2 regions of the Caldanaerobacter sp. genome follow, and region 2 is predicted to be linked to the other one. Evidence: riboswitches for the same ligand, from Rfam matches in the RefSeq annotation. Region 2 holds a riboswitch; the other holds the start of a gene.

Region 1 (3,419 bases), on a different contig from region 2:
TTAAAAGATACTTCAAAAAATGTAATACCTGATTCTATGCTAACAAATGCAGGAGTTGAATTGGTTATAGATGAAGTTGTTTCTATTGATAGAGAAAATAAAAAGGTTTTAACAAAAAAGAGCGGGGATATTTTTTATAAAAAATTAATCTTAGCTACAGGGTCCCTACCGGTAGTTCCTACGTTTATTCCCGGTTATGATTTAGAGAACATTTTCACGATTAAAAAAGAAGAAGAATACTTGAAGTATGTTCAACAAAAGATTAACGAGGCAGAAGATGTTGTAGTAGTGGGTGGAGGCTTCATTGGAGTTGAAATGGCAGAGCAGATACAATTATTAGGTAAAAATGTAACTATAATAGAAGTGGCAGATAAACTTCTCTGGCAGGCTTTTGATCCAGAGTTTAGTGATATGGCAGAAGCCAAGCTGAAAGAGCATGGAATAAAAGTTCTTACAGGCACTAAAGTCACGCGATTCATAGGAGATAAAAAGGTAAAGGAAGTAGAGATTGACTCTGGTGAAAAAATAAAGGCAGATGTCGTAATTGTTGCTATGGGTGTAAAGCCTAATACAAAATTAGCCGAAGAGGCTGGCATTAAAGTTAATGAAAAGGGTGCAATAACTGTCGATGAGTACATGAGGACAAATGACCCAGATATTTTTGCAGTAGGTGACTGTGCAGAAAAGAAATGTTTCTTTACGAGAAAGAATGTTCCAATACTTTTAGCTTCTATTGCAGCTAATGAGGCTAAAATTGCTGGAGTTAATGCATTTGAGTTGAGATTGGTAAGAGAAAACAAAGGAACTATAAGTGCTTTCTCTACAAAAATATACAATACAGCTTTTGGGGCAGCAGGTTTGACAGAGACTCAGGCTAGAGCAGAAGGATTTGATATAATTGTGGGAGAATTCAATACAATGGATAAACATCCTGGAACCTTGCCAAACACTATGAACGTAAAAATAAAACTGATTTTTTCAAGATGTTCTGGTGTTATGCTTGGAGCCCAGCTAGCTGGAGGAGATAATGTAGGCGAGATGATAAATATTTTAAGTGTAGCAATTCAAAAAGGTACAACTGCTTCAGAATTGGCTACTTTCCAGGTAGCAACACATCCCCTTTTAACTCCATCTCCAGTCTCATATCCTATAAGCTCAGCTGCTTTGGATGCTTTGGCAGCTTTTTGTCAAAGGAGAAGTTAAGTGATATAATAAGAATAAAGAGTTATAAAAGGCAGGTTTTAAAACCTGCCTTTTATAGTAAATTTGGAGAGGAGGAATTGTTTATGGAACGAACTGTTGATGCAAGGGGTAAAAATTGCCCCATCCCTGTTATTATGACTAAAAAAGCTCTTGAAGAAATGGAGGAAGGTAAAATTCTAGTGATCGTAGATAACGAAACAGCAAAAGAAAACGTTTCTAAATTTGCCAGAGGTATTGGTTGCGAGGTAGCCGTTGAAGAAAGGGACAATGGATTCTATATAAATATATATAAAAAAAGGATTATGAAAGAAGAAATACAGGATGAGTATGTAGTGGTTATAACCTCGGACAAATTTGGCGAAGGCGATGAAAGACTAGGGAAGATGCTCATGAAGAGTTTTATTATTTCATTGAAAGAACAAATTAAAAGGCCCAAGAGTGTGATCTTTATAAATAATGGTGTAAGACTTACTACAGAAGGCTCTGAAGTCATTGAAGAATTAAAAAATTTAGAGAAAGAGGGGATAGAAATCATATCTTGTGGTACGTGCTTGGACTTTTATGGGTTAAAAGAAAAACTTCTCGTAGGTACTGTTTCTAACATGTATTCAATAGTAGAAAAAATGACGACTTTAAGGGTGGTAAAAGCGTAATGTTTCTATTGACATTGGTAAATAAGTGGATTATAATATAAGTCGAAAGATATTTAACAAACAATTTAATATTAATGGGATGAAGAATGCGGGAGAGCCCCTAATTGGGAGCCGAAGGAGCAAGCGGGTATATGGCCTGTATACTCGTGAAACTCTCAGGCAAAAGGACCGCATTCGGACTGTATCCCGGAGAGCCTCTAGAGAGGCACCGAAGGAGCAATTCTTCCAGTAAGAAGAATCTCTCAGGTAAACAGACGGGGAATAAAAGGCGCAAAGTCCTTTTATTCCCCTTTTTGGTGATATTATGAAATACGTTATTGTCACAAATAACCCTCTAGTGAGAGATGTATATCCTCAAGATTGTGAGTTTATTGAAGGAACAATTGTTAATGTATTGACAAGGTGTAGAGACCTCATCCATAAAGGGTATGTCTTAATGTCCCATCCTCTTGCAGGAAATGTAAAACCAGATTGTTCTCCCTTTAAATCCGTTTTGCTCAAGGAAAGTAAAGGTACCGTTGATTTTAATAGTGTGGTGATAATTGAAGGATGCCTTCTTAAAGTAAAAGAGATAATAGAGAAGGAAGGAATAAATTATATAGAGAATGAAAAGGTTTTAAATGACCTTGCCTACCTTGATAAAGAATTGATAAAAGAAGTTATAGAAACTTTTAGAGAATAGCGAGGTGAAATTGTGTCTACTTTATATGATTGCCTCATAATTGGTGGAGGACCTGCTGGACTATCTGCAGCGATTTACGCTTCAAGAGGGAAGATGAATACCGTAGTTTTTGAAAGAAGTAAGATTGGAGGCCAAGCTGCTATAACGGATGACATAGAAAATTATCCCGGTTCTGTGGAAGAGGCGACAGGACCTAAAATTGTAAAGAGGATGAGAGAACAGGCGGAATCTTTTGGAACTCGTTTTGTCATGGAAGAAGTCAAAAAAATAGAATTGAGCGAAAAGATAAAAAAGGTTATAACTACAAAAGGCTGTTATGAAGGAAAGACTATTATAATTGCTACAGGAGCGGAACATATGAAATTAAATGTGCCAGGAGAAGAAGAATTTATAGGCAAAGGAGTTTCTTATTGCGCAACCTGTGATGCAGATTTCTTTACTGATTTGGATGTGGTAGTGGTAGGGGGAGGGGACTCTGCTGTTCAGGAGGCGTTATACCTCACTAAATTTGCTAAAAACGTTACAATTATCCATAGAAGAGATAAGTTAAGAGCAAACAAATGTTTACAAGATAAGGCTTTTAAAAATCCCAAAATAAAATTTCTGTGGGACAGCGTAGTGGAAAGGATAGAAGGGGATGGGATAGTAGAGAAAGTTATAGTGAGAAACGTCAAAACAGGAGAGTTGAAGGAAGTAAAAACGGATGGGGTGTTTATTTTCATCGGGATGAAGCCTTGTACGGAGATCTTTAGGGGGTTAATTGAAATGGATGAAAGAGGATATATTTTAACCGATGAAAATATGAGGACAAATGTTGCAGGGGTTTTTGCTGCAGGAGATTGTAGAGTGAAATTATTAAGGCAAATTGTGACAGCAGCGGC
Region 2 (3,419 bases):
GGGAGGGGGTAAAAATTTGATAAAATAAAAACGACAATTATTTAACAATTTTGTTTGATTATATTTTATCACTCTTACGTTAAAAATTCAACAAGCTCAGGTAAAAAAAAGAAAAAATTTTTCAAAACATCACCTCAATCAAATTATCAATAGTTATATTTGCCATATAATCTTGAAGATTTATCTTCGAAAGAGCCTTCCTCACCTCTTCCTCAGAGTGTTTTACGCCTTTTAATAAATCCTCCACTTGAGAAACATCGTACTTCCCAAAGAAATCTCCGTATATTTTTATATCTTTTATTACACCCTTTTCTACGTTTAGGTTGACTTCTACAGTACCGCCGGGGAATTTTTTCTCATGCTTCATTTTATAATCGGGGGAAGACCCGAAATTCCACTCCCAAGTGCCGTATTTCTCTTCCACCAATTTGTTTATCTTCTTTATATCTTCTTCTGTAAATTCGTACATTTCTCCTCCGCCTGTTTGCTCTTTTATGTGTTCCATTATTAAATTTATAAATTCCTCTATGGTGATAGGCTCTTTTAAATATTCGCTTATATTCGCCACCCTTTTAGAAACAGATTTAACCCCCTTATCTTCAAATTTAACAGGCCTCACCTTCAAAGCAGCCGACAAGTCTGTAATGTTTGAAGAAAAAAGCAAAGTCCCATGATGCAAAATCCTATCCTTGTAATAATACTGAGCATTTCCAGATATCTTTTTCCCATCGATTGTTATATCATTTCTCCCAGAAAACTCTGCCTCTACTCCTAATTTTCTAAGAACATCTATAATAGGCTGTGCAAACCTTTTAAAATCTGTAAATCCACCCTCATCTGCATTTACAATAAACGTAAAATTCAGATTGCCTAAATCGTGAAAAACAGCGCCTCCCCCTGATAATCTTCTGACAACGGGAATTTTGTGTTCTCTTACGTAGTCTAAATTTATCTCTGCTAAAGTATTTTGATTTTTGCCAACTATTATGCTGGGTTCATTTCGCCATAGCATGAAACATTCATCTTTGAATTCTTTTAAAACGTATTCTTCTGCTGCCAAGTTGAAATAGGGATTTGTATTTTTATTATAAATATACAGCATGCCATCCACCCCTCGTCTCAGATTTAACAATTCTTGACTTTGCTTTCAGCTGTAATATATAATGATGGTAAAAGTATAGCATAATTTTAAAAAAAATTGAATACTGTCTAGATGAAGATAGCGAGAGATTATCTTCCATAAATGGAAGATAGCCGAAGGGGAAATACAAAGGCCCGCCAAGCCTTTGTAGAAGCTCTCAGGCGGCAGGATCGCTATCGGATAGGCCTCTGGAAAGCCTCGTAAAGAGCGCCGAAGGGGCAATACATATGGGAAGCCATATGTAGAAGCTCTCAGGTACAAAAACAGAGGAACTGTGATGGCAGTATATCTTATTGTGCGCTTTCACAGGCTCCTCTGTTTAATTTTTTTATGAAAGGGTGTGATAGTTTGGATAATCTCAAAAAAACCCCATTGTATGAAATTTATCCTAAGTACAATGCAAAAATAATAGACTTTGCCGGCTGGGCAATGCCAGTTCAATTCGAAAGTATAATCTCTGAACACGAAGCCGTGAGAAATGCGGCAGGCCTTTTTGATGTATCCCACATGGGAGAAATTATCGTAAAGGGAAAAGACGCATTCCCCTTCCTCCAAAATCTTATCACAAATGACCTTTCTAAATTAAATGCCAATCAAGTGCTTTATGCTTTTATGTGTAACCACAACGGAGGAGTGGTTGACGACCTTTTGGTTTATAAATACTCTAATGACTACTACCTTTTAGTAGTTAATGCAGCAAACATAGAAAAGGATTACAAATGGATGCTGAACAATGCAGGAATATACAAAGTGGAAATCGAAAACATCTCAGACAAAATAGCTGAGCTCGCGATACAAGGACCAAAAGCAGAAGAAATACTTCAAAAATTGACAGATGAAGACCTCTCCCAGATTAAATTTTTCTATTTCAAGGATAAAGTAAAAATTGCTGGTGTAGAATGTTTAGTTTCTCGTACAGGTTACACTGGTGAAGACGGATTTGAAATTTACATGCCAAACGAGTATGCTGTCACCCTGTGGGAAAAAATTTTAGAAGTAGGAAAAGATTACGGTCTCAAGCCGGCAGGTCTTGGAGCAAGGGATACACTTCGCTTTGAAGCAGGTTTGCCTCTTTATGGAAATGAATTAGGAGAGGACATAACTCCTTTAGAAGCAGGTTTAGGCTTTTTTGTAAAATTTGATAAGGGAAATTTCATCGGAAAAGATGCCCTTTTAAAACAGAAAGAACAAGGTTTAAAGAGAAAACTTGTGGGCTTTGAAATGATAGACAATGGAATTCCTAGACACGGGTATGAAGTACAGGCTGATAATCAAAAAATTGGCTATGTGACTACGGGTTATTTCTCTCCAACTCTTAAAAAGAACATAGGGCTTGCTTTGATTGACTCGAAATACGCCCAAATAGGAAATCAAATTGAGGTAATAATAAGAAATAAACCGCTCAAAGCGGTAATAGTTGATAAGAATTTCTACAAGAAAAATTATAAAAAATAGGAGGGTTTGAACATGGAAGTTTTAGAGGGACTTTATTATTCAAAAGACCATGAGTGGGTAAAAGTAGAAGGAGACAAGGCATACATAGGAATCACAGACTATGCTCAGCACTCTTTGGGAAACATAGTGTACGTAGAACTTCCAGAGGTAGGTGCTGAACTTTCTGCTGGAGATGTACTTGGAGTAGTAGAATCTGTAAAAGCCGCTTCAGACGTCTACACTCCAGTAGACATAAAAGTGCTGGAAGTAAACAATTCTCTGGTGGAGGACCCATCTCTTATAAACAATGACCCATATGGAAGCTGGATGGTGATAGGAGAGCTTAAAGACAAATCTCAGTTAGACAAACTAATGAAGGCCGATGAGTATAGAAAATTCTTAGAGGAGGAGTGATAGTTATGTTTCCGTATCTCCCTATCTCCTCCGAAGATGAAAAGGAAATGCTAAAAACCATAGGAAAAAACTCTATTGAAGAATTATTTGAAGTCATCCCAAAAGAGGTTAGGCTAAATCGCCCCTTAAATTTGGGAAAACCCATGTCAGAGCTGGAGGTTAGAAAGCGCTTAGGAAGTTATGCAGATGAGAATAAAAATTTAGGCCAGCTTGTAAGCTTTTTAGGCGCAGGAGTGTATGACCACTACATTCCATCGATTGTAAAACACATAATCTCAAGAGCTGAATTTTACACGGCTTATACCCCCTATCAGCCAGAAATAAGCCAAGGAACACTACAAGCCATTTTTGAATATCAAACGATGATAACAGAACTTACAGGAATGGAAGTCACCAACGCTTCTATGTACGATGGAGCAAGTGCCTGTGC

What was found. A riboswitch is a leader RNA that binds a small molecule or an ion and turns the genes downstream of it on or off. The one in region 2 is predicted to bind glycine.
Region 1: linked by a shared signal. The riboswitch ahead of ACPLVE_RS05320 (GrdX family protein) and the one ahead of gcvT (glycine cleavage system aminomethyltransferase GcvT) in region 2 are both predicted to bind glycine.

What each region holds. Positions count from the first base shown of each region.
Region 1 covers NZ_JBNATX010000012.1:18,616-22,034, reverse strand. The annotation lists gene ACPLVE_RS05330 (FAD-dependent oxidoreductase) at 1-1,203, shown strand, start outside; gene yedF (sulfurtransferase-like selenium metabolism protein YedF) at 1,287-1,856, shown strand; glycine riboswitch at 1,936-2,037, shown strand; gene ACPLVE_RS05320 (GrdX family protein) at 2,161-2,538, shown strand; gene trxB (thioredoxin-disulfide reductase) at 2,551-3,419, shown strand, end outside.
Region 2 covers NZ_JBNATX010000038.1:11,836-15,254, reverse strand. The annotation lists gene ACPLVE_RS09615 (lipoate--protein ligase) at 122-1,102, opposite strand; glycine riboswitch at 1,214-1,324, shown strand; glycine riboswitch at 1,327-1,411, shown strand; gene gcvT (glycine cleavage system aminomethyltransferase GcvT) at 1,472-2,596, shown strand; gene gcvH (glycine cleavage system protein GcvH) at 2,609-2,989, shown strand; gene gcvPA (aminomethyl-transferring glycine dehydrogenase subunit GcvPA) at 2,995-3,419, shown strand, end outside.